3 regions of the Streptomyces sp. NPDC006516 genome follow, and region 3 is predicted to be linked to each of the others. Evidence: riboswitches for the same ligand, from Rfam matches in the RefSeq annotation. Region 3 holds a riboswitch; each other region holds the start of a gene.
What was found. Region 3 has a riboswitch for thiamine pyrophosphate ahead of thiO (glycine oxidase ThiO). Riboswitches for the same ligand answer to the same signal wherever they lie in the genome.

Region 1 (10,247 bases), on a different contig from region 3:
ATCATCCGTGTGACGTTCCCCGAGCTCACGCAGGACCGCCGCAAGGAGTACATCAAGGTCGCGAAGACCAAGGCCGAGGACTCCAAGATCTCGATCCGCTCCATCCGCCGCAAGGCCAAGGAGTCGCTCGACAAGCTCGTCAAGGACAAGGAGTCCGGCGAGGACGAGGTCCGCCGCGCGGAGAAGGAGCTCGACGACACCACCGCGAAGTACGTCGCGCAGGTGGACGAGCTGCTCAAGCACAAGGAAGCCGAGCTGCTCGAAGTCTGATGAACGACTCCTCCTGGGGCGCCCCGCAGGGAGCCGGTTACTGGGGCGCGCCCGAGATGGGGGCCGCTCCGGCGGGTCCTGCATACGATGTGCACGGCGCCCAGCAGACTCGGCCCATGCCCATCGTGCCGGACGTTCCCGACGCAGGTAGAGACGCTGACGACCGCGACGACCGGAACGGGGACGCCGCGCGCGTCAGCGGCCCCCTGTTCCGTGACGAGAAGCCGCAGGAGCCCATGTCCACCCCGCTGCCGCCCCCCACGCCGCCCAAGAAGCGTGCGGGGCGCGACCTGCGTGCGGCCATAGGGGTGGGGCTGGGTCTCGGTGCGCTCGTCGCCGGCTCCCTCTTCGTCGTGAAGGCCGTCTTCGTCGGTGTGGTCGCGCTGGCCGTGGTCGTCGGGCTGTGGGAGCTCACGTCCCGCCTCAAGGAGCGCAAGGGCATCAACGCCCCCTTGGTGCCGCTCGCCGTGGGCGGCGCCGCGATGGTGGTCGCCGGATACGTACGGGAGGCCGAGGGCGCCTGGGTCGCCATGGCCCTCACCGCCCTCGCCGTGCTGGTGTGGCGGATGACGGAGCCTCCCGAGGGCTACCTCAAGGACGTCACGGCGGGTGTCTTCGCCGTCTTCTACGTCCCGTTCCTGGCCACTTTCGTCAGCATGATGCTCACCGCGGACGACGGTCCGTGGCGGGTCCTGACCTTCCTGCTGCTGACCGTGGTCAGCGACACCGGCGCGTACGCCGTCGGGTGGCGCTTCGGTACGCACAAGCTTGCGCCGCGCATCAGCCCCGGAAAGACCCGTGAGGGCCTGTTCGGCGCGGTCGGCTTCGCGATGGTGGCCGGTGCCCTGTGCATGGAGTTCCTGATCGACGGCGGAAGCTGGTGGCAGGGGCTGCTGATGGGCCTCGCGGTCGCCGCCAGTGCGACCCTGGGTGACCTCGGCGAGTCCATGATCAAGCGGGACCTGGGGATCAAGGACATGGGCACGCTGCTGCCCGGTCACGGCGGCATCATGGACCGGCTGGACTCGCTGCTGCCGAGCGCGCCGGTGGTGTGGCTGCTGCTGGTGCTGTTCGTCGGGGCCGGCTGAGACCACGCCGGAAGTGTTCCGTGTGGGGCCGTCGCCAGGAGCGACGGCCCCAGCGGCGTTCACGGGCCGAGTGCGGGCGCGGATACTACGTGCATGGCATTCGCGGTCTTCATGACTCTGCCGGGACTGGTGGTCGTCCTGACGCTCCTGGCCTTCGTCGATCAGTTCCTGATGCGCGCGGGCCGTGCGGGCGTCCTGCCGTGGCGTAACAGTGCCCGGCAGGGCCAGATCTCGGCCACCGGCTTCGAGCAGCTCCACGCGAGCTTCTCGCCCGGGAAGCAGAGCGAACTCAAGGAGCGGCAGTCGGCCCTGCTGATGCGGGACGACGAGGCGGACGGCGCGCCCCCGAACCGCACCACGGTGGACCTGGCGCGCGGTACGGCGGTCGTCCGGCTTCCGTAGCGCGCCGCGACCCGCCCGGCCGCCGGTGCCGGGACTCAGGCCGGTGGGCCGATCCGGGCCGCGGTGATGTCCGCGAGCCGTGGTCCTCGTCCCCGGCCGCCACCGCGGCTCCGCCCCGGCGATCGCGTCGCAGACCCGCGGCCAGTCGGTGAGATCGGCAGGGCCGATGTGCCGTGGCACGGCCGGCACACCCGCCGAATGGGTCAGGACCTGAGTCCGCCGGGAAACTCATCGGCCCCCGCGAACCCCGACCCGTGGGCGTACCGGGCAGACGGGGGAGGGCCATCGAACCCCATGGTCACAGCACCCCGAGGTCCCGGTCCGGCCGGCAGTACGGGCAGGCCGGGATGCCGTCCTCCGTCAGGGCGCGCAGGGCCTGCTCGCGCGTCATCGGCCGTGTGCTGCCCCCGCCCATACCGCAGTCGCCCGTGTGCACCGCGTCGGACCGGCTCCCGGCCCCCACGCGCAGTACGGACAGCTTCCAGGACGGCGGAGGCGGTGGCGCGGTGCGCGCGGCCCGGGCCGCCGCGGCCTCACGCCTTTCCAGGTCGGCGATGGTCCGATCGGTTCGGCCGAGTTGATACGCCTGCCACTCGCGTACGATCCGCAGGCGATCCAGACGGGAAAGGTTTTCGGACACGTATTCGATTCTAAGGCGCAGTGGGTCTGCGAGAGGTCTGTGGGTCCGCGCGCGCACCTCCTGCCCGCCGTGCGATCGGTCACGGCCCGAGCGCCGCCCCGGGGCGTATCGGGGCCGTCGAAGGGGCGCCGACGTCGCGTGACGGCCGCCGACGGCGACCGGTACGCCGATCCCCGCCCCCTTCCGAGCAGGCGAAGGTTTCTGCGACCTCGGCGTGTCTGTAACACTGGATGAACCATGCCTAAGCCCGGAGAACTCACTTTCGTCGCGCCCCGCGGAGCCAAGAAGCCCCCGCGGCACCTCGCCGACCTCACGCCCGACGAGCGCAAGGAGGCAGTCGCCGCGACCGGCGAGAAGCCCTTCCGCGCCAAGCAGTTGTCGCAGCACTACTTCACGCGGTACGCCCATGACCCGGCCGAGTGGACCAACATCCCCGCCGCGTCCCGGGACAAGCTCGCCGAGGCGATGTTCCCCGACCTGATGTCGGTCGTGCGCCACATCAGCTGCGACGACGACACCACCCGTAAGACGCTCTGGAAGCTGCACGACGGCACGCTCGTCGAGTCCGTGCTCATGCGCTATCCGGACCGGGTGACCATGTGCATCTCGTCCCAGGCGGGCTGCGGCATGAACTGCCCGTTCTGCGCGACGGGGCAGGCGGGTCTCGACCGCAACCTGTCGACCGCCGAGATCGTGCACCAGATCGTGGACGGCATGCGGGCGCTGCGTGACGGGGAGGTCCCGGGCGGGCCCGCCCGGCTGTCCAACATCGTCTTCATGGGCATGGGCGAGCCGCTGGCCAACTACAAGCGCGTCGTCGGGGCGATCCGCCGGCTGACGGATCCGGAGCCCGACGGGCTGGGACTCTCGCAGCGCGGGATCACCGTCTCCACCGTGGGCCTCGTGCCGGCCATGCTCCGCTTCGCCGACGAGGGCTTCAAGTGCCGCCTCGCGGTCTCGCTGCACGCCCCGGACGACGAGCTGCGCGACACCCTCGTCCCCGTCAACACCCGCTGGAAGGTCCGGGAGGTCCTGCACGCGGCGTGGGAGTACGCGGAGAAGTCGGGCCGCCGCATCTCCATCGAGTACGCGCTGATCCGGGACATCAACGACCAGGCGTGGCGGGGCGACCTGCTGGGCCGGCTGCTCAAGGGCAAGCGGGTGCACGTCAACCTGATCCCGCTGAACCCGACTCCGGGGTCCAAGTGGACCGCCTCGCGCCCCGAGGACGAGAAGGCGTTCGTCGAGGCCATCGCGCGCCACGGTGTGCCCGTCACCGTCCGGGACACCCGCGGCCAGGAGATCGACGGCGCCTGCGGCCAGCTGGCGGCCTCGGAGCGCTGAGGACGGACCGGACGGGCCGCCCGATGGCCGCTCGGCGCGCGGTCCCTCCGGCCGGGCACCGGTCGGGCGGCCGGTACGGCAAGATCCGGCCGGTGTAGCCTGGTCCGGAAATCAACTTCATATTCCGACAGGGGAGCGCCACAGCGCTGAGAGTGCGGCACCGGAACAGGTAGGCCGCAGACCCTCTGAACCTCGCCCGGGTCATTCCGGGTAGGAAGTTCGGACCTTACTCAAGCTGTTGCGCCCTGCCCGCTCGCCGAGCGGGCGGGGCCGCGTCTCTTCCTGGTCACTTCCAGGAGGAATCACATGAACACCACCACGAGGTACGCCGCGACGGCGCTCGCCGCCGCGCTCGGCGTCTCCGTGCTCGCGGGCTGCGGCGGCGACGACGAGTCCGGCGCCACCGGGTCGTCGAAGGGCTCCAAGACCGTCACCCTGGTCAGCCACGACTCGTTCAACGCCTCGGACGCCGTCCTGAAGGCGTTCACGAAGGAGACCGGCTACACGGTCAAGGTGCTCAAGAGCGGTGACGCCGGAGCCGCGCTCAACCAGGAGATCCTGACCAAGGGATCCCCCCGGGGCGACGTGTTCTTCGGCGCCGACAACACGCTGCTCTCCCGCGCCCTGGACAACGGCCTGTTCACGCCGTACGAGGCGAAGGGCCTCGAACGTGTCGCGTCCGCCACCCAGCTGGACGCGAAGGAGCACCGGGTGACGCCCGTGGACACCGGCGACATCTGCGTGAACTACGACAAGAAGTACTTCGCCGACAAGAAGCTCGACCCGCCGAACTCCTTCGACGACCTCCTGAAGCCTGCGTACAAGAACCTCCTCGTCACCGAGAACGCCGCGACCTCCTCACCGGGCCTCGGCTTCCTGCTCGGCACGGTGGGCACCTACGGCGAGACCGGCTACCAGGACTACTGGAAGAAGCTGAAGAGCAACGGCGTCAAGGTCGTCGACGGCTGGGAGCAGGCGTACAACGAGGAGTTCTCCGGTTCGGCCGGCGGCAAGAAGGCCAAGGCCGACCGGCCCCTCGTCGTGTCGTACGCCTCCAGCCCGCCGGTCGAGGTGCTGTACGCCGAGCCGCAGCCCACCGAGGCCCCGACCGGTGTCGCCACCGGCACCTGCTTCCGCCAGATCGAGTTCGCCGGACTGCTGGACGGCGCGAAGAACGAGGCCGGCGGCAAGGCGCTGCTGGACTTCCTGATCAGCAAGCGGTTCCAGGAGGACATGCCCCTCAACATGTTCGTGAACCCGGTGGTGAAGGACGCGAAGCTGCCGGAGCTCTTCACGAAGTTCGGTGCGACCGTCGAGCAGCCCGCGACCGTGGCACCGGAGAAGATCGCCAAGAACCGTGAGCAGTGGGTCCAGTCGTGGTCCTCGCTCGTCGTGAAGTAGTCGCGCGGCCCTCCAGGAGGGGGAACGCGGTGCGGCTCGGGCTGATGGCCCTGCCCGTCGCGTTCTTCGCGCTGTTCTTCGCCTACCCGGTCGTCGCGATCGTCGGCCGGGGGCTGAGGGCGGACGGCGTCTGGCAGTTCGGCCGGATCGGTACGGTGCTGAGCCGGCCGGACATCCTGGACGTCCTCTGGTTCACCACCTGGCAGGCGCTCGCCTCGACCGCGCTCACCCTGCTGATCGCGCTGCCGGGCGCCTACGTCTTCGCCCGGCTCGACTTCCCCGGCAAACAGCTGCTGCGCGCCGTGGTGACCGTGCCGTTCGTGCTGCCGACCGTCGTCGTCGGTACGGCGTTCCTGGCCCTGCTGGGGCGCGGCGGATTCCTCGACGAGCTCTGGGGCGTCCGGCTCGACACGACGGTGTGGGCGATCCTGCTCGCCCACGTGTTCTTCAACTACGCCGTCGTCGTCCGCACCGTCGGCGGCCTGTGGTCGCAGCTCGACCCCCGCCAGGAGGAGGCGGCCCGGGTGCTCGGCGCCGGACGGTTCGCCGCCTGGCGGCGGGTGACGCTGCCCGCGCTGGCCCCCGCCGTGGCCGGTGCCGCGGTGATGGTCTTCCTGTTCACCTTCACCTCCTTCGGAGTCGTCCAGATCCTCGGCGGCCCGGCGTACTCCACGCTGGAGGTGGAGATCTACCGCCAGACCGCGCAGCTGCTCGATCTGCCGACCGCCGCCGTGCTGACGCTGGTGCAGTTCGCGGCGGTCGCCGGCATCCTCGCCGTGCACGCCTGGACCGTGCGGCGCCGGGAGACGGCGCTGAGGCTCGTCGACCCCGCCCAGACCTCCAGGCCGCCCCGGGGCGCCGGGCAGCGGGCGCTGCTCGGCGGCGTACTGCTGACCGTGCTGCTCCTCGTCGTGCTGCCCCTCGGTGTACTCGTCGAACGCTCCCTCGACACCTCCGGGGGCTACGGCTTCGGCTTCTACCGCGCGCTGGGATCGGCCGACGCCGGCGGCTCCACCTTCCTCGTGCCACCGATCGACGCCATCGGGAACTCCCTGCGCTACGCCCTGGTCGCGACGCTCATCGCCCTCCTGATCGGCGGCCTCGCCGCGGCGGCCCTCACGAGACGCGCGGGCCGGCTCGTGCGGGGCTTCGACGCCCTTCTGATGCTCCCGCTCGGCGTCTCGGCGGTCACCGTCGGCTTCGGCTTCCTGATCACGCTCGACGAGCCGCCGCTCGACCTGCGTACGTCATGGATCCTCGTCCCGCTCGCACAGGCCCTGGTGGGCGTGCCCTTCGTCGTACGGACCATGCTGCCCGTCCTGCGCGCGGTCGACGAACGGCTGCGGGAGGCCGCCTCGGTGCTCGGCGCCTCGCCGCTCCGGGCCTGGCGCGAGGTGGACCTGCCGCTGATGCGCCGCGCGCTCCTGGTGGCGGCCGGCTTCGCCTTCGCCGTGTCGCTCGGGGAGTTCGGCGCGACCGTCTTCATCGCCCGCCCCGACAACCCGACGCTCCCGGTCGCCGTCGCCAGGCTGCTCGGCCGCTCCGGGGAGCTCAACTACGGCCAGGCGATGGCCCTCAGCACGATTCTGATGCTCGTCTGCGCGGTGTCGCTGCTCCTGCTCGAACGTATCCGCACCGACCGATCCGGGGAGTTCTAGAGATGCTGGCAGTGGAGTCGGCCACGGTCCGGTTCGGCGGGCGGACCGCGCTCGACGCGGTCGACCTGGAGGTCGCGGACCACGAGATCGTCTGTGTGCTGGGGCCGAGCGGCAGCGGCAAGTCGACGTTGCTGCGGGCGGTCGCCGGACTGCAGCACCTGGACGGCGGGCGGGTCCTCGTCGACGGCGTCGACCAGGCCCCGCTGCCCGTGCACCGGCGCGGGCTGGGGCTGATGTTCCAGGACCACCAGTTGTTCCCGCACCGGGACGTCGGCGCCAACGTCGCCTTCGGGCTGCGGATGCACGGCGTCTCCCGCGCCGAGCGCGACCGCAGGGTCGGCCAGCTCCTCGACCTCGTGGGCCTGCCAGGGGCGGGCCGGCGGGCCGTCGCCGCCCTGTCCGGCGGTGAACAGCAGCGGGTGGCGCTGGCACGCGCGCTGGCCCCGCGCCCGAAGCTGCTGATGCTGGACGAACCGCTCGGCCAGCTGGACCGGAGTCTGCGCGAACGGCTCGTCGTCGAACTGCGCTCCCTCTTCGCCCGGCTGGGCACGACGGTGCTCGCCGTCACCCATGACCAGGGAGAGGCCTTCGCGCTGGCCGACCGGGTCGTCGTCATGCGGGACGGCCGCATCGCCCAGGCGGGCACCCCCCTGGAGGTCTGGCAGCGCCCCGCGTCGGCCTTCGTCGCCCGTTTCCTCGGCTTCGACAACGTGGTGGGGGCGACGGTGACGGGAACGGCCGCCGACACCCCCTGGGGCAAGGTGCCGGTACCCGAGGGCTCGCCCCAGGGGGAGCACGAGCTGCTCGTGCGGCCGGGCGGTGTGCGGCTCGGCGGCCCGAAGGACGGACTCCGCTGCACGGTGGGCGTCCGCACCTTCCGCGGCCACCACGTCGCCGTCACCCTCCACCCCGGCGACGGGCCTCCCCTGGAGGCGGAGTGCGCCCTGCGCGACACCCCGGAGGAGGGGACGGTCGTGGGCGTGACCTTCGACCCGGCCGAGACCGTGGTCCTGCCGCCGGCCTGAAGGAGGTCCCCGCGCGGGCCGCCACGGCCCGGGTGGCGCCCCCGCACGGAGCCGGTCCTCCGGACGAGGGCGCCGGAGAGGAACAGGGACATGGCCGGGTCACCCCGCGAGGGCATCGACACCACCCGCGTCATCGCGGGGCCGAGGGACCGGGTCACCTCCCGCTGAGCCCCCGGCCGGGTCAGCCCGTCAGCCGGGCGAGCGCCCCCGCCGCCTCCTCCACCGTGTCGACGAGCGCGATACGCGCCTCCATCGCCCGGTCCGCCGCGAGCGCCCGCAGCAGCGGCCAGGCGGGGAGCTTCTCCGTCCAGTGCGCGCGGTTCACCAGCACCATCGGGGTGGGCGCGGAACGCGACTCGTAGTAGTTCGGCGTCGCGTTGTCGAAGATCTCCTGGACGGTCCCGGCCGCTCCGGGCAGGAAGATCACACCGGCGGTCGAGCGGGCCAGCAGCCCGTCCTCGCGCACGGCGTTCGCGAAGTACTTGGCGATGTGGTCCGCGAAGGCGTTCGGCGGCTCGTGACCGTAGAACCAGGTGGGGATCGCGACCGAGGACCCGCCCTTCGGCCAGCGCTCCCGAACGGCGAAGGCAGCCGTCGCCCAGTCGGTGACCGACGGGCTGAACGAAGGTGCCGAAGCGAGGAGTTCGCAGGCCTTGAGCAGCATCGCGTCGGAGTGCGGGGCGGAGTACGCGCCCAGATTGGCGGCCTCCATCGCGCCGGGCCCGCCACCCGTGGCGACCGTCAGGCCGCTGCGGGCGAGCTCCCTGCCCAGCGTGGCCGCGCCGCGGTACTCCTCGGAACCCCGGGCCATCGCGTGGCCGCCCATCACGCCCACCACCCGGGCCCCCGCCAGGTGTTCGTCCAGCGCGTCGGACACCGCGTCGTCGTGCAGCGCCCGCAGCATCGATGCGAACACGTCGCCGTTCGCCTTGGTCAGCTGGAACCAGCCGTAGGCCCGTGCGTCCGGCGTCGCCGCGTAACCGCCCTCGGCCAGGCCCTCGTACAGGGCTTCGGGACTGTAGAGCAGACCGCGGTACGGGTCGAAGGGCAGACCGGGCACCGGGGGGAAGACGAAGGCCCCGTCCGCCCGTATCTTCGCGTCGGCGCGGGGCTCCATCCGGCAGCCGAGGAAGACGGCGCCCCGCGTCCCGGTCGTGAGCAGCGCCTCCGTCCGGGCCGTCAGATCGACGGACTGGACACGATGGTCCGCCAGGCTGCCGGCCGCCACGGCCAGGTCGAAGGCGGCGAGCGTCTCGATCTCGACGCCGGGTGCGTAGGTGTTCTCGTCCGGATTCTCCACGCCGCCATGCTACGGACCGGCCCCGGCGCCGGGTGTCACTCCGTCAGGGGGAGCGCGGCCAGCCAGGCGATCGCCCAGGTCAGCGGAGCGAAGACGGCCAGGAGCGTCACCGCGCGCAGGGCGGCGGCCGAGCGGAGCGCGGAGGCCGGGGCGCCCATCCGCAGCAAGGTCCTGGCCGTACGGACCCGCGCCTGCTTGGCCTCCAGGGCGGAGGTCAGCAGCGTCGCCGTGGTGCAGCCGAGGACGAGTACGGCGCCGAGCGCGGTGAGCGGGCCGAAGGGGCGCGGCTCACCGGAGTACAGCACGGATGCGGCGATCACCCCGGACAGCACCGCGCAGACGACGCCGAGCGGACGGCCGATCCTGGTCGCCTCGTCCATCAGGGCCCTGCCCGCGAGCAGCCGTACGGCCCCGGGGCGCACCGCCTGGAGCAGCCGCCCGCACAGATGGGTGAGGCCGGGACCGGCCATGGCCAGGCCGATCGCGGTGAGCACCCAGCCCGCGAGCACGGCCGCCGGGGTGGAGTCCAGCCGCCCGGGCAGCGGGAAGGGATTGCCGCCCGAGCCGCGGCTCGTGTAGGCCTCGACCGCGAGTCCGGCCGCGGTCAGCGCGACCCCCCAGGGGAGTCCCGTCGGCGCCGGGGCGGGCGTCAGGTCGTCCTCCGCCTCCTGGGCCTCGGACGGTGCGACCGGCCGGGAGCGCAGCGCCAGCCCGCCGGCGGCCGACGCGGCCAGCGGCACCAGGGCCAGCAGCGTGAGCGCGGCGCCGAGGGGCAGCGGGGTGCCGGCCCCCAGGAACTCCGCCGCGCCTCCGTCGAACGGCAGCCCGGTCAGGTCGCCGCGCAGATGGAGGAAGAACAGCAGCGCCACCACCGAGCCGAGCGTGGTGGACACCGCGGTCGAGATGGCCGCGAGCACGGCGAGCCGGTTGGGGCCCAGCCCGGCGGCGAAGAGGCCTGGCCGGGGCCGGGTGCTCGGGTCCGTGCGCGCGACCGCCACCGCGAACTGCACGGTCGCGGCCAGCGGGACGACACACCAGAGCAGCCTCAGCACGGAGCCGGAGGAGTGTGCCGGGTGCCCCGACGCGTATCCCAGGGTGCACAGGAGCAGGAAGCCGACC
Region 2 (10,247 bases), on a different contig from region 3:
CCCGCCCGCTCGCAGACGCCCGCGAAATCGAGGGTGCGGTCACCGAGCCTCAGCCAGACGAAGTTCGCCTGCGACTCCGGAACGGTCCAGCCCTGGCGCACGAGGCCGTCGTACACCCGGGCACGTTCACCCACCAGCGCGCCGACCCGCCCCAGCAGCTCGTCCTCGGCACGCAGCGACGCCACGGCCGCGTCCTGGGCGACCTGGCTGACGCCGAAGGGAACGGCCGTCTTGCGCAGGGCCGCGGCCACGGGCTCGTGCGCCACCGCGAAGCCGACCCGCAGCCCCGCGAGGCCGTAGGCCTTGGAGAATGTACGGAGCACGGCGACGTTCGGCCGCTCCCGGTAGATCTCGATGCCGTCCGGCACGTCGGCGTCCCGGATGAACTCCTTGTACGCCTCGTCGAGCACCACCAGCACGTCGGCGGGCACCCGGTCCAGGAAGCGCTCCAGCTCCGCCCTGCGCACCACGGTGCCGGTCGGGTTGTTCGGGTTGCAGACGAAGATCAGCCGGGTCCGGTCGGTGACCGCTCCGGCCATCGCGTCGAGATCGTGCACATCGCCGCCGGTCAGCGGGACCTTGACCGACGTCGCGCCGCTGACCTGGGTGATGATCGGGTACGCCTCGAACGAGCGCCAGGCGTAGATGACCTCGTCCCCCGGCCCGGATGTGGCCTGGAGCAGCTGCTGAGCGACCCCGACCGAGCCGGTCCCGGTGGCCAGATGGGATACGGGCACACCGAACCGGTCCGCCAGCTCGTTCATCAGACCGGTGCAGGCCATGTCCGGGTACCTGTTGAAGGTGGAGGCAGCGGCGAGCGCCGACTCCATGACGCCGGGCAACGGGGGATAGGGGTTCTCGTTGGAGGACAGCTTGAAGGCAACCGCTCCTTCGGCACCCGCCGGCTTGCCCGGCACATACGCAGGGACGCCGTCCAGCTCGGCGCGCAGCTTGGGGCTCGTCTCGCTCACCGCAGGTCCTCCTCGACCGTCCGTTCACAGCAATACTGCTCACCCTATGAGGATTGGGCTCTCCTGCGAATGGCCGGAATCCGAAATCGTCCGCCGCCGACGAGGCACCGGGGCACGCGCGGCTCGGGCACGCGCCGCTCTGGCACGCGCGGCTCCGGGACCCCTGCGGCTCCGGGACCCCGCGAGAGGGGGAGCGTCGCGCATCCCGCCGCGCGCCGGTCGCTCACTCCGTGGCGCGCATCCCCCGAACAGGTGAGTTGAGACCTCTTCGAGACATGGGCCATTCAGCAGGTCCATGCGCGTCGATGCATGACACATCGACCCCCAGGGCCTCAACGCCCTTGCTTCACAAGGCATTTACACCTTGCTGACCATGCAGAAACGTGCCTGTCGATGCGTGCATATGCGTCCGTCCCAACCCCGCGTCGGAGCCCTACTATCGGCTCGCTATGACAGCAGCAGGGAAGCACCAGGTGAGCCGGACAGATACGCCCCGGCGCAGCGGCCGGCAAGGACGGGCGGGCATCCGGGATGTAGCCGCGGCGGCCGGGGTCTCCATCACGACCGTGTCCGACGCCCTCAACGGCAAGGGCAGGCTCCCGGATGCCACCCGTCGACATGTCCGCGAGGTCGCCGAACGCCTGGGCTACCGCCCGTCCGCGGCGGCCCGAACCCTCCGTACCGGCAAGTCAGGACTTATCGGCCTGACCGTGACCACCTACGGGGATGAACCTTTCACCTTCACCGAATTCGCGTATTTCGCGGAGATGGCGAGGGCCGCGACCTCGGCAGCTCTCGCCCGTGGCTACGCACTCGTGATCCTGCCCGCCACCTCACGACACGACGTCTGGTCGAACGTCGCCCTCGACGGAACGGTCGTGATCGACCCTTCCGACCAGGACCCCGTGGTCACCGAACTCGTGCGCCAAGGGCTGCCCGTGGTCTCCGACGGCCGCCCGGACGGGTCGCTTCCGGTCACGGCCTGGGTCGACAACGATCACCGGGCGGCGGTGCTCGACCTGCTGGACCACCTCGCGGCCGCGGGAGCACGCCGTATCGGCCTGCTGACCGGCACCACCACCGACACGTACACCCGCCTCTCCACCACCGCCTACCTCCACTGGTGCGAGCGCGTCGGTCAGGACCCGGTCTACGAGTCCTACCCCGCCCACGACCCCTGCGCCGGAGCCGTCGCCGCCGACCGTCTACTCGCCCGTCCCGACCGCCCCGACGCCGTCTACGGGCTCTTCGACCCCAACGGGACCGATCTGCTCGCCGCCGCCCGCCGCTACGGTCTGCGGGTCCCTGACGACCTCCTGCTGGTCTGCTGCAGCGAGTCCACCGTGTACGCGTCGACCGAGCCTCCCATCACGACGCTCTCGCTGAAGCCCCGCAGGATCGGCACGGCAGTCGTCCAGCTCCTCATCGACGCCATCGAAGGGGTCGAACACGACGGTCCGGTGGAGCAGGTGATACCGACGGAGCTCATCGTCCGGACGTCCTCCCAGCGGCGTCCGCCACGCACCACGGTCAGCGCTCCGCGGTCACCCGCCGGGGACTGATCGGTCCAATCCGGACCAAAGGGTCGGTGAACCTGGTGCGCGCGAGGATTCACCACCCCTGGTGCGTCACACAGCACGATCCGCGTTCCTATGATGGGCGCACGACACCGCGGACCACCTCGACCAGGCAGGGCCCGTCAGGTGTACGGCGGCGCGACGGTGGTGGAGGGGTCGATGACTCAGGGGGCCGGTCAGGAACCCGTAGTGCGGACAGCGACGTTGCGTGACTTCCGCGTACCGCCGTATGCGCAGGCGCCGATGCCCCCGCCCCCGCCGGTGCCGCACCCCGGCAACGCCGCGGTGGGGGACGAGCCGCCGGAGGGGTACACCCCCACGGAGCGCGATCTTCCGGTGATCAACCGCGGTGACACCGTCCAGGTCCAGGCCGTGCCGGAGTCCCGGCCAGCCGACGCCCGGGGCCGCGGGCCGCTGTACGTCGTGGGGGACGTCCACGGCTATCTGGACGAGCTCCTGGCCGCCCTGGGCGAGCAGGGCCTCGTCGACGCGGACGGCAGCTGGGCGGCAGGCAACGCCAGGCTCTGGTTCCTCGGCGACTTCACCGACCGAGGCCCGGACGGCATCGGCGTCATCGATCTCGTCATGCGCCTCTCCGCGGAGGCCGCGGCGGCGGGCGGGTACTGCAAGGCGCTCATGGGCAACCACGAGCTGCTGCTGATCGGCGCCAAGAAGTTCGGCGACACTCCGGTGAACTCCGGTGCGGGCACCGCGACCTTCCAGGCCGCCTGGCTGCTCAACGGCGGCCAGAAGACGGACATGGAGCGGCTTCAGGACGTCCACCTCCAGTGGATGGCGCGGCTCGACGCGGTGGTCGAGGAGGACGGGCATCTGCTGATGCACTCCGACACGACGGCCTACCTCGACTACGGATCCACCATCGAGGACGTCAACGACACCGTGCACGGCATCCTCACGCGGAACGACGCCGACGAGTGCTGGGACCTCTTCCGCAAGCTCACCAAGCGGTTCGCCTTCCGCGACGAGGGCGGGGCGCAGGCCGTCCGCGAACTGATGTCGACGTACGGCGGACAGCGCGTCGTCCACGGTCACAGCCCCATTCCGTACCTGCTGGGCGAGGTCGGTTCGGAGGACGGCGAGGAGGCGGCACGCCCCGTGGTGGACGGCCCGCACGTCTACGCGGAGGGGCTGGCCATCGCCATGGACGGCGGAGTGACCATGGCCGGAAAGCTGCTGGTCGTCCAACTCCCCCTGCATGACTGACGTTCGCGAGGGAAGACGCATCGCGGCCTGACACCGTGGGCTGCCGGGCCTATTTCCGGAAACCCCCTGTCACGCCGTGCCGTAGGCGCTCTACCATCGGCCTATCAGTAGCAGGCTCTCCTCCGTTTCCGCCCGATCGCCCGGCCCTACGCGGTCGGTCAGGCCTTACGGAGCATCGGGGGATGCACATGAATAGCGCTCCGCACCTGCTGGCCGAGGACCGCCCCGAATACGAGCGGATCCTTGCCGACGCGCTGCGTCATGCTCACGAACGACCGGATCTGGCCGGAATCGGTGACCGACTCAATGCGGAACAGCTGCGGACCATGGCGCTGGAAGCCACACCGCTGATCACCGCGGCGGCCACCACCGAGTACCAGCACTACGTGAAGGTCCGGGGCGAGCTGCGCGGGCCCGACGATCCGGCGGACCACGACTCCGTCCTCGAACCCGCCACCGAGGAACCGGACGCCGAGGGCGCCGGCACCCTGGCGATGATCACCGTGCTCGCTCCCGTCCTCGCGGGCGCGGCCGCCTTGATATTCCTGCTGGTCGGCTATGTGCTGAAGGCGGTCAGCCCGGCCCCGGCCTTCGCCGGCACCATGGTCACCGCTGGATGGTTCTTCGCGGCTGTCGCCGCCGCGGCCATCCTCGTCGCGGCGGTGGGTCTCCTCCTCACCGCGCTGCACAACGGCGCCACCGCGCTGCCCGCCGTGGACGAGGAGGAGGAACTTCCGGAGGACGTGGCGCGCGCCCGGGAAGCCTGGCGGCACGCGCTGCTGGAACGCGGCATCCTGCCCTTCCTGCGGGACGCGCTCGCCGACCCGACCGCCGGGCCCGCCTCACGCACACCGCACCGCTCGGCCAATCGCATCCCGAAGATCGGCTACAGCAGGCCGGACTTCACCGGACCGCAGGACGGCCCCTCGGCCGGGCCGCGCCCGACCTTCACCAGTCCCGACTTCACCAGCCCGGACTTCGGTGGACCCGAGCACCAGCCGGAGTGACCGCCACGGCCCGTGAGCGCGCGTGGGAGTTCGCGCAGTTCACCGGCAGCGGCAGGCACTCCGGCCATGCCCCCCCCCCGTCACGCCCCCGGTCACACCGGGGGACACCGGCCCTGCCTCAGTCCGCGATCGGCAGGTAGACCCTGTTACCGGCTGCCGCGAACTCCCTGGACTTCTCGGCCATCCCCGCCTCGATGTCCGCCTGTTCGTCCCCGTGCTCCCGCCGGATGTCGTGGGAGATCTTCATCGAGCAGAACTTCGGGCCGCACATCGAGCAGAAGTGCGCCGTCTTCGCCGGCTCTGCCGGCAGCGTCTCGTCGTGGAACTCCCTTGCCGTGTCCGGGTCGAGCGCCAGGTTGAACTGGTCCTCCCAGCGGAATTCGAAGCGGGCGTCCGACAGCGCGTCGTCCCACTCCTGCGCCCCGGGGTGCCCCTTGGCGAGGTCAGCCGCATGGGCCGCGATCTTGTACGTGATGACGCCGGTCTTGACGTCGTCGCGGTTGGGCAGACCCAGGTGTTCCTTGGGGGTGACGTAACAGAGCATCGCGGTCCCCCACCACGCGATCATCGCCGCGCCGATGCCCGAGGTGATGTGGTCGTACGCGGGAGCGACGTCGGTGGTCAGGGGGCCCAGCGTGTAGAACGGGGCCTCCTCACAGATCTCCTGCTGGAGATCGATGTTCTCCTTGATCTTGTGCATCGGGACATGGCCCGGGCCCTCGATCATCGTCTGGACACCGAACCGCTTGGCGACCGTGTTGAGCTCGCCGAGCGTACGGAGCTCGGCGAACTGCGCCTCGTCGTTGGCGTCGGCGATGGAGCCCGGACGCAGCCCGTCGCCCAGCGAATACGTCACGTCGTAGGCGGCGAGGATCTCGCAGAGCTCCTCGAAATGCTCGTAGAGGAAGGACTCCTTGTGGTGCGCCAGGCACCACGCCGCCATGATCGATCCCCCGCGGGAGACGATTCCGGTCTTGCGGCGGGCCGTCAGCGGGACGTACGGCAGGCGGACCCCGGCGTGCACCGTCATGTAGTCGACGCCCTGCTCCGCCTGCTCGATCACCGTGTCCTTGTAGATCTCCCAGGTCAGCTCCTCGGCGCGGCCGTCGACCTTCTCCAGTGCCTGGTAGAGGGGCACGGTGCCGATGGGCACCGGGGAGTTGCGCAGGACCCACTCGCGGGTGGTGTGGATGTTGCGGCCGGTGGAGAGGTCCATGACCGTGTCGGCGCCCCACCGGGTGGCCCAGGTCATCTTGTCCACCTCCTCCTCGATGGAGGAGGTGACCGCGGAGTTGCCGATGTTGGCGTTGACCTTCACCAGGAAACGCTTGCCGATGATCATCGGCTCGATCTCCGGGTGGTTGACGTTCGCCGGCAGTACCGCCCGGCCCGCCGCGATCTCCTCGCGCACCACCTCGGGTGCGACGCTCTCCCGGATCGCCACGTACTCCATCTCCGGAGTGATCTCGCCGCGCCGGGCATAGGCGAGCTGGGTCACCGGGCGGCCGTCCCTGCTGCGCCGGGGCTGGCGCGGGCGGCCGGGGAAGACCGCGTCGAGGTTGCGCAGCCCGCCACGGGGCGACGTGTGCTTGAGACCGTCGTCCTCGGGGCGCGCGGGGCGGCCCGCGTACTCCTCGGTGTCCCCTCGGGCGATGATCCAGCTCTCCCGGAGGGGCGCGAGGCCGCGGCGTACGTCGGTGTCGGTGGCGGGATCGGTGTACGGCCCCGACGTGTCGTACAGCGTCACGTCCTTGCCGTTGGTGAGGTGCACCTGACGGACCGGCACCCGGAGGTCCGGGCGTGAGCCCTGGACGTATCCCTTGTGCCAGCCGATGGACTTCCCGGCCTCGTCGTCCTGCGCATTCTGCGCAATCCGCCCCGAGGCAGGCGTGCGTGCGTCCGCTGTGGTCATGAGACCTACTCCCTACGCCGGCATTACCCGGTAACAGGTTCGGCGGTCGGCGCAGCGTGTTCCGTACGGATGTACGGAGGTCAGCGCCCTCTCAGCCCGGTGCTCCGAGCTCCCGCGTGTACAAAATGTGCCTCAACGCTAACCTCCCGTCTGGCGTGCTGGCCAGAGGGCCTCCCTGGTTCTTGGGATGATCGCCCCGTGACGTCTCCCGGAAGCGCCCCCGAACCCCACGGCCCCGCAACAGGCAGTACGCAGAGTCATGTGCACGCCCACAGCCACACCCATGGCCCCGCCGCGCCCGTGTCCAAGCATCTGCGCAAGGTCATCGCGGCCGTGGTCATCCCCTTCGCCACGGCAGTACTGGTGGGTCTCGTGGCGTTCTGGCCCGGCGGCGCCCCCGCCCACGAGCGCACGGGGGTCGGCTTCGACCGGCAGACCCAGGAAGGCCGGGTGACGAAGGTCGTGTCGGTCGACTGCGCGGACGTCAACGCGTCGCAGGTCCCGCCGACCGGCGACACGTCTACCGCCTCGGGGCAGGAGGCCGTCAACGCGCAGTCGGGCCAGTGCAAGAAAGCGACGGTGGAGGTGACCACCGGCAAGGACAAGGGCCGTACGTTCGTCGAGGTCGTCCAGCCCGACGCCCCCCGGCAACTCCGCGAGGGTCAGGGCGTGGTGGTGGCGTACGCGCCCGACGCACCCCGTGACCTGCAGTATTCGGTGACGGACGTGGACCGCGCGCTGCCGATGGCCATCCTGGCCGGGATCTTCGCCCTCGCGGTCGTCGTGGTCGGGAGGATGCGCGGGCTCATGGCCCTGATCGCGCTCGCCGTCTCCTTCGGGGTACTGACCCTGTTCATCCTGCCGGCCATCCTGCAGGGCTCGAATCCGCTCGTCGTCGCGGTGATCGGGGCGAGCGCCATCATGCTGATCGCCCTCTACACCTGCCACGGTCTGACGGCCCGCACATCCGTGGCCGTCATCGGCACCCTCATCTCACTGCTGCTGATCGGGCTGCTGGGCTCCCTGTTCATCGACTGGGCCAGTCTGTCCGGCAACACGGACGACAACACCGGTCTCATCCACGGGCTCTACCCGGACATCGACATGAGCGGCCTGCTCCTGGCCGGTGTGATCATCGGTTCGCTGGGCGTGCTCGACGATGTGACCGTCACCCAGACGTCGGCGGTCTGGGAACTGCACCAGGCCGATCCGACGATGGGCGTGCGACGGCTCTACCGGGCGGGCATCAGGATCGGGCGCGACCACATCGCCTCGGTCGTCAACACCCTCGTCCTGGCCTACGCGGGCGCCGCCCTTCCCCTGCTGCTGCTCTTCTCCATCGCCCAGAGCAGCGTGGGGACCGTCGCCAACAGTGAACTGGTCGCGGAGGAGATCGTCCGGACACTGGTCGGATCGATCGGGCTGGTCGCCTCGGTGCCGGTGACGACGGTGCTCGCGGCCCTGGTGGTCTCCGCGGACCGCACGGGGCTCGGCGCGGAAGCCGGAGCTCCTGCACCCGCACGGACCGGGAGGGGCCGACGCCGCAAGGCGTGAGCCGCGAGGCCGGAGACATGGAGCCGGGCCTCCGGTGTTCGATGTTCAGTCGGACCTTCGTGTTCAGCCGGCGTTCTGTTCCTTGGCGAGGATGCGCCCCAGAGCCTCTTCGAGATTGCCGTCGAAGTCACCCAGCGTGTGCTCCTGACCCAGTGGCACCAGTTTGTCCGTCCGGTCGAGAAAAGCCACAAGAGGTGCTGTTCCGGCCCGGAAGAGCGCACGGTCGGCACCGACCTGCAGGCGGATGTGCACATCGGAGAGCCCTTCTGGCTCGGTGGGGGCGATGTGCACATCACCGTCACCGCTGGGGCTGTTGAGGCCGTCGAGCAACAGCTCACGGCCGAACGCCCAGGTGACGGGGGCGTCACCGGGCAGGTGGAAGGTCATCCGGATCGCATACGGATCGCTGACTTCGTACCGGAGTTCCACCGGAATACGGAAGGAGAGCTCCTCGGAAACGAGGAAGCTCATCATGACCTCTGCTTGAACCGACTCGCGCATCGTTCAACCCCGCAGTAGATGAAACTGGCCAGGAATGATCCCCCGTGGCCCTATTGACGCCATCGTGGTGCAAGCGATAGCAGATCACAAGGAGTGATTTTTCAGATACTGATAGAGAACACGAACGAGCGCAAGAGGGTGGTCACTTCGCAGCGTAGTTGTTCGACTGCGGGGAGCAACCGTTCTTCTTGGTGCAAGGGGAGAGAAACAGCCATGGCCGCCAAAGCGGAGCCGACGGTGATCGGAATGGCGGCACAGACCGTTCCCATCACGTACTCCTGTCGTTCGATGACAGGTTCCGTACGTTTCATCGATCTCAGCCTGGCCAGGAACGTCTGACGGTCCCTTACGGAGTAACGAGTCAACTGGCGGACGGGGTGCCGGTCCAGATGATCCTCCCGCGCCCGCTCGTCGAGCTGACTCAGAAGACACTGGCCGAGGGCGTGGGCATGACCCGTCTCACGGAACGAGGCCCACTCACGCACCGCGGGCAGCGAGGGGGTGTCGGCGACCGCGACCATCTCGATCTCGCCGTCCCGGTACAGGGCGCAGTAGACGGGGGCGCCGATGACGTCCGCCCAGTGCGCGAGCGAGTCGACGATCACGCCGGGCCGCGGGGTCGCGGGACCGCCACCCAGACGCTCCGCGGCGTCCCCGAAGAGGAAGACGCCGTTCTCCCTGCGGAGGTAGCCCTCGTGCGTCAGGGTGCGCAGCAGGTGATAGGCGGTGGGAAGGGGAAGTCCCGCCTCGCGGGCGAGCTGCTTCGCCGGAGCCCCGTCCCGATGGGTGCCCACAGCCTCCATAAGTCTCAACGCACGCTGAACCGAACCGATCAACGTCGGGACAGCAGTACTCGATGCCGTGGTCACAGGTCACCCCCAGGCATGGTGACGGGCTCTCAGCCCTCCCGCGGGGGCCGCCCCCACGGGCCCGCCGCGAGCCTGGGGTCCGGAGACCGGACGGTCGCACAAACCACTGGGCAGGATGGTGACGGGCCGTCATTTCCCAGCTGGCGGCAGCGTTACGTCACTGTATCGGCACAGTCAGTCACGGGTGAGGTTTCGTCCTGGACTTAGCTCTGCTGGGCTAATCGCCGAATGCGCGGCCCCATAACCGGCCCCATAACCGGACCGCAGGCCCCGCGCGCTCCGGCGTGCGCCTGCGCCCGCGCGCTGCCCCGGCCCTGCGCACATGCCCCCGGTCGCGAGCCTGCGCCGGTCGTGCGCATGCCCCCGTGCGTGCGCCTGCGCCGGTCGTGCGCCCGGTCCGTCCGGACTCGGCCCGAGCGTGAACCTGGCCCTGGACGTGCCCGGCCGCGCTCGTGCGCCCGATTCGTCGGCCGCGACCGTGCGCGTACCGGCTCCGTTACCAGTCGCTGCGCTCGGAGGAGGACAGGAACTTCCGCACCACGAAGACCAGACCGCCGACCAGGACGACGAAGACCAGCACCTTGAACAGCAGGCCGATGACGAAGCCGACCACACTGGCGATCAGTCCGCCG
Region 3 (10,247 bases):
ACCGCGCCTGGCAGTCGACCCTCCTGGTGCTGCGTCAGGAGGCGGTCGCCGTCGTCGAGGGGGTGCTCAGGGAGGGCGTGGCCGGCGGGGAGCTCAGCGAGGAGATCGACATCCAGCTGACGGCCGCGGCCCTGGTGGGCATGGTGCTCGTGGCGGCGCTCGACTGGCAGGCGTTCCAGCCGGAGCGGACGATCGACGACGTGCATTCCGCCTTGTCCCTGCTGCTGCACGGCCGCGTCAGCGGGCACTGAGCCGAAGCGGGCGCCGAGGCCCGGTAGCGGGCACACCGAGGCCCCGGAAGCCGACAGGCCACCAGGGCCCCTGGCCACGCGAGAACGCCGGCCCGGTGGAATTCGATCCCCCCGAATTCCGCCGGACCGGCGTCCCGTACCGCCGCGAAGCTCTCCCCCGTGACCCCGTCCCCCGTTCCCCCGTGGTCCCGGAGCTCCGCGCCGTGTGCCCCCGTTGCGTCCGGGGTGCGGTGCCGTTCCGCCGCCCCGTGCCGGCGGTCCGGGCGCCGCGCCCCTTCCGTGGTCACCACTCTTCCGTCTGCGCAGGTGGGAGCCCATCCGCATCCCTACTCATCTCGACGCCTAGGTAGGGATACTCAGCCCTGTGTGGCAGGGCCCACCCGTGCGCCGGTCCGGCTGGCTACGATCGCGTCCGTGTCCGTACTCCCCCTGGTGTTCACAAGTGGCTGGGCCAGCGGGATCAACGCCTACGCGGTGATCCTCCTCCTCGGCCTCTTCGGCGCGACCGGTCTCAGCGACGAGGTGCCCGAGTCGCTGCAGCGCACCGATGTGCTCGTGGCCGCCGCGGTGCTCTTCCTCTGCGAGGCGGTCGCCGACAAGATCCCGTACGTGGACTCGGCCTGGGACACGGTGCACACGGTGGTGCGGCCCGTGGCCGGGGCGGTCGTCGCGGCCCTGCTGGCCGGTGAGAGCGGGTCGCTGCCTGAAGTCGCGGCCGGAGCCGTCGGCGGCTCGACGGCGCTGATGAGCCACCTGGTGAAGGCGGGCACCAGGATGGCGGTCAACACCTCGCCCGAACCCTTCAGCAACATCGGGGTCAGCCTCGCCGAGGATCTGGGCGTCGCCGGGATCATCACCTTCGCGGTCTTCAACCCCGTGGCCGCGGCCGTAGTCGCCGCGGTCCTGCTCCTGCTCGGCCTGGTGATACTGGTGTTCCTCACCTCCCGCATCCGCCGGTTCCTGCGGCGCAGGGCGCAGCGCCGCGAGGAGAGGCGTCCGGCGGAAGAGGGCTGGCACCGGCCTCCTGGGTGACGTGTCGGTGGTACCCCGTAGGGTCAGTGACATGGCACGAATTGCGGTGATCGGCGCCGGGGTGGGCGCGATGGCGGCGGCAGCCCGGCTCTCCGTGGCAGGCCACCGGGTGACGGTGTACGAGCGGTCGAAGACCTACGGCGGCTCGCTCGGCCGGTATGCCCGTGACGGCTTCGTCTTCGACACCGGCCCCGGGCTGCTGCACCTGCCCGCGGTCTACCGCGACCTGTTCGTGAAGACGGGCAAGGAACCGCTGGAGCGGTGCGTCACGCTCACCCAGGTGGATCCCGCGAGCCGTCACGTCTTCGCCGACGGCACCGCGGTGTCGCTGCCCAACGCCTCCAGGGCCGGGGTCGTCGGCGCGCTGGACAAGGCGCTCGGGGGCGGGGCCGGGGCCCGCTGGGGGGATTTCCTGGACCGGGCCGGGACGGCGTGGGAACGGTCGCGCAGGCCTCTGCTGGAGGAACCGCTGCGCGAGGACCCGAAGGTGCTGGGCCGCGACCCCTACCCCTCGGTCCGCCGGCGCAGGCTGCTGCGGTCCCCCCTGGTGGCGGGGACGGTGGCGGAGATCGGCGCCTGGGAGCTGACGGACCCCCGGCTGGCCGCGCTGCTCGACGGCTATGCCCTGTCGTACGGGCTCGACCCCCGCCGTGCCCCGGCCGCCGCCGCTCTCCTCCCGTACATGGAGGAGACCTTCGGCAGCTGGTACGTCGCCGGTGGCATGCGGGCCCTGGCCGACGCGGTGTACGAGCGGTGCCTGGCCCGCAAGGTGGAGTTCGTCTTCGGCGCCGAAGCCGTCCGGGTCGCCGAGAAGGACGGCAGGGCGGCGGGGGTCGAGCTGGCCGACGGCAGGAGCGAGGAGGCCGCCCATGTCGTCCTGGGCGCGCAGCCCGGGCCCGGGCTCGTGCCGGGGCTGGAGGAGGCGCGCAGCGCGATCCCGGAGACCCCGGTGCCCGGCCGCTTCCTCGTCCTGCTGTCGTTGCGCGGCGCCCGCGAGTCCGGTGCCGCGCACCGGACCGTGGTGCACACCGGGGACCCCGTCGCGGAGCAGGAGGCGGTGTTCGGCGGCCGGACGGCCGAGCGGCCCACGGTGACGGTCCTGCGGCCCGACGATCCGTCCACCCGCCCTGACGAGGAGCACGAGGCGGTGACCCTGATGGTGACGGTGGCCCCGCACGGTCCCGTCGACTGGACGGACGCGGCGCTGCGCGAACACTTCGCGGACTCGGTGATCGGCCAGGCAGCCGGAGCGGTCCCCGGTCTGCGCGAGCGGATACTCCACCGCGAGATCCGCACGCCCGCCGAGACCTGGGCCGACACCGGCGCCGAGGGAGGCTCGGTGCCCGCCCCGGCCCTGGCCGGAGCGGGAGGCGCCTTCCTGCACACCGCGAACCGCACCCCACTGCCGGGCCTGTACACGGCCGGCGGCTGGTCCCACCCCGGCGGCGGACTGGCGCACGCCGGGATGTCGGGGGCCCTGGTCGCGGGCCTCGTGGTGGAGGGCGACGACTTCCGCGGCTCCCGATGAGCCGCGGCCTGTCCGGCGCCGGCCGGTCGCCGGGTCAGTAGCGGTACTGCTCGTTCTGGCCGGTGTCGTAGCCGTTCCCGTACGGGGCGGGCTGCGCGGGGGCCTCGGGAGGCAGCGGGGGGTACTGCTCACGCTCACGCTGCTGCGGGACCCACACGCCCCCCGGCGGGGTGTCGGAGGCGTACTGCTCGGCATAGGGATCGGCCGGCTGCTGCGCGTTGCCGTAGGAGTCGTAGCCGTCGCCGCCGTAGGAGTCGTACGAGGGGTACTGCCCGGTTCCCGCGGCACCGCCCGTTCCGATGTACGGATCGGAGTAGGCCGCGTAGCCCGCCTGGTCCGTGCCGTAGTCGTACTGCCCCGCGTAGGTGCCCTGGCCCTGGGAGGTGTCCTGGCTCTCGTAGCCGCCCTGGGTATACGGGTCCTGGGCGGGCTGCTCGTAGCCGTTGTACGGGTCGTAGGCGGCGTACTGCGGCTGCGCGCCGTGCTGGTCCTGCCCGTGCTGGTTCTGCCGGTCACCGCCGGTCCGCGGCTCGTCGGTGTAGACGCCGTACTGCCCGGTGTCGTCCGGCATCGGCTGCGGCTCGTAGACCGCCGACGGGGCCGCCTGCGGCTCCGGGGTGCCTTCGTACTCCAGACCGGAGACCTCGAGGGTGGGCTTCGCGCCGCCCTGGGCGGCCCCGCCGCGACGGCGGCGGCTCTCGCCCGGGCTGCCGCCTATGGCCCATCCGGTCGAGAAACCGCGCCGGAAGGAGAGCGTCACATAGGTCTGCCCGGTCGCGAAGGCGATGGCCCCGAGGGCGATCACCGGCACGGAGGGGATGAGCACACCCAGGACGACACCGAGGAAGCCCGCGAAGGCGAGCAGGCGCCAGCGCAGCCGCGCCTTGTACTGCAGCAGCACCTCGCCCAGCAGCCACAGCGCCACTATGCCGAATGCGATGTAGAGGACCGTCCAGCCCACGCCCGCCCCCTCCTGCGGCCACCGCCCCGGTTGGTGGCGGGTACGGCCGGTCAGGACTGCTTGTGCAGTCCGAGATTCTCGTAGATCTCGAGTGTCGCCGTCGAGTTGTTGAGCGTGATGAAGTGCAGCCCCGGGACACCCTCGGAGATCAGCTTCGCGCAGAACTCCGTGGCGAACTCGATGCCAATGGAGCGTACAGCCGCCGGGTCGTCCTTCGCGGCGAGGATGCGTTCTTTCAGTGAGGACGGCAGGGAGGCGTTGCTGAGCTGGGCGAATCGTTCCAGTTGTTTCACGTTGGTGAGCGGCATCACCTCGGGAATGACCGGGGTATCGCAACCGGCGGCGACCACACGGTCACGCATCTGGAGATAGCTCTCCGGATGGAAGAACATCTGGGTGATCGCGTAGTCGGCACCGGCCCTGCACTTGTCGACGAAATGCCTGACGTCGGAGTCCCAGTCGGACGAGCGCGGATGCATTTCGGGGAAAGCGGCGACGCCGACGCAGAAGTCCCCGGCCTCCTTGATGAGCCTCACGAGATCCGCGGCGTACCGCACGCCCTGCGGATGCTCGACCCACTCGCCCCCCGGGTCGCCGGGCGGGTCCCCGCGCACCGCGAGGATGTTGCGGATTCCGGCGTCGGCGTACTGGCCCACCATGTTGCGCAGTTCGGCGATCGAGTGGTCGACCGCGGTGAGGTGGGCGACCGGGGTGAGCGTGGAGTCCGCGGCGATCTGCTGGGTCGCCCGCACGGTCCCGGCACGGGTCGAACCACCGGCCCCGTACGTCACGGAGACGAAGCTCGGTCCCACCGCCTCTACCCGGCGCAGGGCGTTCCAGAGGTTCCGCTCGCCCTTCTCGGTCTTGGGCGCCCAGAACTCGAACGAGTAGGACATCTCGCCGGTCGCGAGGAGCTCACGCACGGTGCGCGCGTGATCCGTCCTGGTGGAAGGTGTACCAAGGGCCATACCGGGAGGTTAACCAGGGCCTGGCGGTACCCCAACCAGAGACAGGAATTTGTCCGGAATGAGGTGGATTTTGTCCACCCCTCGGACATCTGCCCTTCGCCCGTCACCCGCCCCGCTGGAAGGCGGGCCTCCGGTTCAACTGGAGCGCTCCCTGATGCGCCGTGCGAGGGCTTCGGCGGCCGCCGCCGGATCGGCCGCCTCGGTGATGGCGCGCACGACGACGACGCGGCGCGCTCCGGCGTCCAGGACCTCGTCCAGGTTGCCGGCATCGATTCCGCCGATGGCGAACCACGGCCGTGTCGTGCCGAGCGAGGCCGCGTAACGCACGAGGCCCAGGCCCGGGGCGTGCCGGCCGGGCTTGGTCGGCGTGGGCCAGCAGGGACCCGTGCAGAAGTAGTCGACGCCCGCCTCGGCGACGGCGGCGTCGACCTCGGCCTCCGCGTGGGTGGAGCGCCCGATCACGGTCCCGCCGCCCAGGACGGCGCGGGCGGCGGGCACCGGCAGGTCACCCTGCCCGAGGTGCAGTACGTCGGAGCCGATGGCGTGGGCGACGTCCGCCCTGTCGTTCACCGCGAGGAGAGCGCCGTGGCGCTTGCAGGCGTCGGCGAACACCGCCAGGTGGTCCAGCTCCTCGGCCGCCTCCATGCCCTTGTCACGCAACTGGACGATGTCGACCCCGCTGGACAGCACCGCGTCGAGGAACTCGGGGAGATCCCCCTGCCGCTTCCGGGCGTCCGTGCACAGGTAGAGCCGGGCGCCGGAGAGCTGGGAGCGAGGCGTGGACATGATGGATTCCCCCGTCGGTGCGTCGATGGATCACTGGTACGTCGATGGACGGACGAGCCGGTAACGGCGGAGTGCGGGCCGCGTGTGTCGCGGCCCGCACCCCACTCACGGTCGCCCGGTCAGACGGCGAGCGCCTGGGCCCGGCGCTTCACCTCCGTACCGCGATTCTCGCTCAGGGCCTGCGCCGGCGTTCCGGGCAGGGTCGGGTCGGGGGTGAAGAGCCACTCCAGCATCTCTTCGTCGTTGTAGCCGTCGTCCCTCAGGAGCGTCAGGGTCCCGGCGAGACCCTTGACCACCTTGGTGCCGTCGATGAAGGCGGCAGGCACCTGGAGCGTCCGGTTCTCACCACGGCGTACGGCGATGAGCTGGCCTTCCTTGACCAGCTGCCGCACGCGCGTCACCTCGACATCGAGCATTTCCGCGATGTCGGGAAGGTGGAGCCAGGCAGGGACGAGAGCATCGATCTTTGCGTCAATCTCGGTCACAAGGACAAGCCTGCCATCCCGGACCGACAGCTGGTACCCGGGCCGGGCGTACGAGGCCGCGCCTACTCCGGGAGCGCCGCCGATTTCAGCGGTACGGAGGAGTCGGCCGCCTTCACGGGATCGATCCGGGCCCCGGCCTCGACGAGCCTGCGTCCCTGCGCCAGATCGCGCGGCCTGCTGACGGCCAGCACCGCGACCAGGACTCCCCCGCGCAGCCAGCAGACCGTCCAGGACGGGTCCGCGGGGTCGCCCCGCCACAGCAGGGTGTCGGCGTCGGCGTGGTGCCCGGCGTACTGCACGAAGCGGCCGAACTGCTCGGACCAGAAGTAGGGCACCGGGTCGTACGTCCTGGCCACCCCGTCGGCGAGGGCGGCGGCGACCGCCCGGGGGCCCTGGAGCGCGTTGTCCCAGTGGTGCACGAGCAGCCGGGTCCCGTAACGGGCGGAAGGGAACGATGCGCAGTCGCCCACCGCGTGGACGTCGGGCAGCGAGGTGCGCAGCGAGCTGTCCGCGGTGACCGAGCCGTCCGGCCCGAGGGCGATGCCGGAGTCCGTCAGCCAGCGCGTGGCGGGCCGCGCGCCGATGCCGACGACGACCGCCCCCGCGGGCACGGTCCGGCCGTCCGTGAGGTGGACGGCCCCCGGCTCCACGCGTGCGACCCGTGCCCCGGTGAGGAGTTCGGCTCCGCTCTCGGCGTACCAGGCGGCCATCGGGGCGGCGACCTCGGCGGGCATGGAGCCGGCGAGGGGCCGGTCGGCGGCCTCGACGACGGTCACCGCACAGCCGGCCGCGCGCGCCGCGGTGGCGAACTCGGCACCGATCCAGCCCGCTCCGACGATCACCACGTCGTGCTGCCGCTCCAGGACGGGCCGCAGCCGGGCGGCGTCGTCGAGGGTGCGCAGGAGATGCACGCCGGGCACACCTTCGGAGCCGGGCAGTACCACGGGTTCCGCCCCGGTGGCGAGGACGAGGGCGCCGTAGGCGACAGGGCCCTCGGGGGTGTCCAGCTCGTGGTCGGCCGCGCGCAGGCCGGTCACGTCGAGCCCCAGGCGCAGGGTGATGTCGAGGGCCTCGAAGTCGATGTCGAAGGCGGAGTCCTCGGCCTTGCCGAGCAGCACCGCCTTGGACAGGGGCGGCCGGTCGTAGGGCTGGTGCGGTTCGGCCCCGATGAGGGTGACGGCGCCGGTGAAGCCCTGTTCGCGCAGGGCCACCGCCGTCTGCACGCCGGCCATGCCCGCGCCGACGATCACGACGTCGCGTGGCGGGGCTCCCGCCGCCGGGTCCTGTGTCTGCTCGCTCACCCGTCCACCCTAGCCACCTGACACGACGTCAGCTCGCGAGCTCCTCGACCACGCTCGTCCCGCGGCCCTCCTGGGACTCCCACTCCCACGTCTCGTCGAGGCGCACCCGGCCGTCGGGCAGGTCCGTGACCGTCGAGACGCAGTGCCCGCAGGACGTCGTGCCGTCCTGCTTCAACTGGACGTAGCGGAAGTCCAGTACGTCGGCGTGCCGGGTGCCGACGAGGTGTCCGCGGACGACGTCACCGCCCGCGTACTCGGCCCATATACGGCCGTCCCGCTCGTGATAGGTGAAGCGGGTCCGGGTGCCGACCTGCCCCGGGGCCTGGTCGGCGACGGGCGAGAGGACGAGTCCGTCGAGTGAACGGGCCACGGGTACTGCTCCCTTACTGGCTTCGGGCGGTGGGGTCTAGGCTGGCCACCGTAAGGCACTCGCGGGAGTCCGGACGCACCGGGCTGAGAGGGAGGCTGGCCGGCCTCCGACCGTACGAACCTGATCCGGGTCATGCCGGCGAAGGGAGGGGCTGGACGCCCATGCACATCTCCGCACGACGTTCCGACGTCCTGGTCATCGGCGGCGGCATCATCGGCCTGGTGACCGCGTGGCGGTCGGCCCAGCGCGGTCTGCGCACCGCGCTGGCCGACCCGGAACCCGGCGGCGGCGCCGCGCAGGTCGCCGCCGGGATGCTCGCCGCCGTCACCGAACTCCACTACGGCGAGCAGATGCTGCTCGGTCTGAGTCTTGCCTCAGCGGCGCGCTATCCGGCGTTCGTGGCCGAGCTGGAGGAGGCGAGCGGGCAGCAGACCGGCTTCCGCGCCTGCGGCACGCTGGCGGTGGCCCTGGACTCCGACGACCGGGCCCATCTTCGGGAGCTGCACGCCCTGCAGGAACGTTCGGGGCTGGAGTCGGAGTGGCTCAGCGGCCGCGAGTGCCGGCGTATGGAGCCGATGCTCGCGCCCGGTGTGCGCGGCGGGCTGCGGGTCGACGGCGACCATCAGGTGGACCCGAGGAGACTCGCCTCGGCCCTGGTCACGGCCTGCGAGAGGGCCGGGGTGATCTTCCACCGGGCCTGGGCGCAGCGCCTCTCCTCCACGGGGGGCCGTGCGACCGGCGCGGTCCTCGCGGACGGTACGGAGCTGGCCGCCGGCCAGGTCGTGCTCGCCGGCGGGAGCCTCAGCGGCCGGCTCGCCGGACTGCCCGATCCGGTCGTGCCGCCGGTGCGTCCGGTCAAGGGGCAGGTGCTCCGGCTGACCGTGCCTCCGGCGTACGCCCCCTTCCTCAGCAGGACGGTCCGGGCCGTCGTCCGCGGCAGCCAGGTCTACCTCGTGCCGCGTGCCGACGGTGAACTGGTGATCGGCGCCACCACCGAGGAGATGGGCTGGGACACCACCGTGACCGCGGGAGGTGTCTACGAGCTGCTGCGTGACGCCCATGAGCTGGTGCCCGGCATCACCGAACTCCCGCTGAAGGAGACGCGGGCCGGGCTGCGGCCCTGCTCGCCCGACAACGCGCCGCTGCTGGGCCCCACCGTGATGCCCGGACTGCATCTCGCCACCGGGCACCACCGCAACGGGGTGCTGCTGACGCCCGTGACCGGCGACGTGATGGCCCATGTGCTGACCACGGGCGAGCTGCCCGAGGTGGGCCGCCCCTTCGCCCCGCACCGTTTCGGCCGTTCCCCCCTGACCGCATCCCCCGAAGCCCTCGCGCCGCAGGAGCAGCCCGCATGACACAGCCCTCGCACGATCCCAGCGCCACAGCCGTCCCGGCCGTCGCACCCGTCACCGTCCCGGTCTCGATCTCCGTCAACGGGGAACCCCGCACCGTCCCCGCGGGCACCGCGCTGGACGCCCTGGTCGCGACGCTGACCTCGGCTCACTCCGGTGTCGCCGCCGCGGTCAACGAGGCGGTCGTCCCGCGCGGCGCGTGGGCCGCCACCGCGCTCGCGGAGGGCGACCGCGTCGAGGTGCTCACCGCGGTCCAGGGAGGCTGACCATGTCCGGCGATCTCCTCGCTCTCGGCTCCACCACGTTCACGTCGCGGCTCATCATGGGAACGGGCGGGGCGCCGAGCCTCGACGTGCTGGAGCGCTCCCTGATCGCCTCCGGCACCGAGCTGACGACCGTCGCCATGCGCCGGCTCGACCCCACCGTGCAGGGGTCCGTCCTCTCCGTGCTGGAGCGCCTCTCCATCCGGGTCCTGCCCAACACCGCGGGCTGCTTCACCGCGGGGGAAGCGGTACTCACCGCCCGGCTGGCCAGGGAGGCGCTCGGCACCGACTGGATCAAGCTCGAGGTGGTCGCCGACGAGCGGACCCTGCTGCCCGATCCGATCGAGCTGCTGGACGCTGCGGAGACACTGGCCGACGACGGCTTCACCGTCCTGCCGTACACCAACGACGACCCCGTCCTGGCCCGCAGACTCCAGGACGTGGGGTGCGCGGCGATCATGCCGCTCGGCTCCCCCATCGGCTCGGGCCTCGGCATCCGCAATCCGCACAACTTCCAGCTGATCGTCGAACAGGCCGAGGTCCCGGTGATCCTGGACGCCGGGGCGGGCACCGCGTCGGACGCGGCCCTGGCGATGGAGCTGGGCTGCGCCGCCGTGATGCTCGCCTCGGCGGTGACCCGGGCGCAGGAACCGGAGCTGATGGCCGCGGCGATGCGGCACGCCGTGGAGGGCGGGCGCCTGGCGTACCGGGCGGGGCGCATCCCGCGCCGCCACTTCGCCGAGGCCTCCTCCCCCGTCGGCGGCCGGGCCGTGCTGGATCCGGAGCGCCCCGCCTTCTGAGGATCCCCGCGCGCGGGGGCCCGCCGGTCACGACACGTGCATGCCCCTGTCACGGCTCGGCTCCAGAACGGCTGCCCGGGACCCCTGGCCCATCCGTGGTGTCCGTGGCAGCTCGTAGACTCGCTCCGTGGACACGACCCTCCAGGA

Region 1: it holds a riboswitch for thiamine pyrophosphate, as region 3 does, so the genes downstream of both, ABZY45_RS33080 (thiamine ABC transporter substrate-binding protein) here and thiO (glycine oxidase ThiO) in region 3, are expected to answer to the same signal.
Region 2: it holds a riboswitch for thiamine pyrophosphate, as region 3 does, so the genes downstream of both, thiC (phosphomethylpyrimidine synthase ThiC) here and thiO (glycine oxidase ThiO) in region 3, are expected to answer to the same signal.

The regions. Positions count from the first base shown of each region.
Region 1 is NZ_JBEXPD010000020.1:36,178-46,424, reverse strand. It holds gene frr (ribosome recycling factor) at 1-270, shown strand, start outside; gene ABZY45_RS33100 (phosphatidate cytidylyltransferase) at 270-1,358, shown strand; gene ABZY45_RS33095 (DUF6191 domain-containing protein) at 1,452-1,760, shown strand; gene ABZY45_RS33090 (DUF6233 domain-containing protein) at 2,059-2,400, opposite strand; gene rlmN (23S rRNA (adenine(2503)-C(2))-methyltransferase RlmN) at 2,638-3,744, shown strand; TPP riboswitch at 3,864-3,979, shown strand; gene ABZY45_RS33080 (thiamine ABC transporter substrate-binding protein) at 4,051-5,145, shown strand; gene ABZY45_RS33075 (iron ABC transporter permease) at 5,190-6,803, shown strand; gene ABZY45_RS33070 (ABC transporter ATP-binding protein) at 6,806-7,828, shown strand; gene ABZY45_RS33065 (Rossmann fold nucleotide-binding protein) at 8,010-9,128, opposite strand; gene ABZY45_RS33060 (hypothetical protein) at 9,164-10,247, opposite strand, start outside.
Region 2 is NZ_JBEXPD010000007.1:215,787-226,033, forward strand. It holds gene hisC (histidinol-phosphate transaminase) at 1-971, opposite strand, end outside; gene ABZY45_RS20965 (LacI family DNA-binding transcriptional regulator) at 1,421-2,533, shown strand; gene ABZY45_RS20970 (metallophosphoesterase) at 2,708-3,772, shown strand; gene ABZY45_RS20975 (hypothetical protein) at 3,955-4,779, shown strand; gene thiC (phosphomethylpyrimidine synthase ThiC) at 4,898-6,691, opposite strand; TPP riboswitch at 6,684-6,817, opposite strand; gene ABZY45_RS20985 (YibE/F family protein) at 6,890-8,245, shown strand; gene ABZY45_RS20990 (SsgA family sporulation/cell division regulator) at 8,309-8,746, opposite strand; gene ABZY45_RS20995 (helix-turn-helix domain-containing protein) at 8,848-9,615, opposite strand; gene ABZY45_RS21000 (DUF5326 family protein) at 10,112-10,247, opposite strand, start outside.
Region 3 is NZ_JBEXPD010000001.1:974,658-984,904, reverse strand. It holds gene ABZY45_RS04360 (TetR/AcrR family transcriptional regulator) at 1-251, shown strand, start outside; gene ABZY45_RS04355 (DUF4126 domain-containing protein) at 666-1,283, shown strand; gene ABZY45_RS04350 (NAD(P)/FAD-dependent oxidoreductase) at 1,315-2,811, shown strand; gene ABZY45_RS04345 (hypothetical protein) at 2,846-3,772, opposite strand; gene metF (methylenetetrahydrofolate reductase [NAD(P)H]) at 3,823-4,740, opposite strand; gene thiE (thiamine phosphate synthase) at 4,876-5,526, opposite strand; gene ABZY45_RS04330 (Rv2175c family DNA-binding protein) at 5,646-6,011, opposite strand; gene ABZY45_RS04325 (FAD-dependent oxidoreductase) at 6,074-7,312, opposite strand; gene ABZY45_RS04320 (hypothetical protein) at 7,341-7,682, opposite strand; TPP riboswitch at 7,734-7,846, shown strand; gene thiO (glycine oxidase ThiO) at 7,844-9,040, shown strand; gene thiS (sulfur carrier protein ThiS) at 9,037-9,303, shown strand; gene ABZY45_RS04305 (thiazole synthase) at 9,306-10,100, shown strand; gene pknB (Stk1 family PASTA domain-containing Ser/Thr kinase) at 10,228-10,247, shown strand, end outside.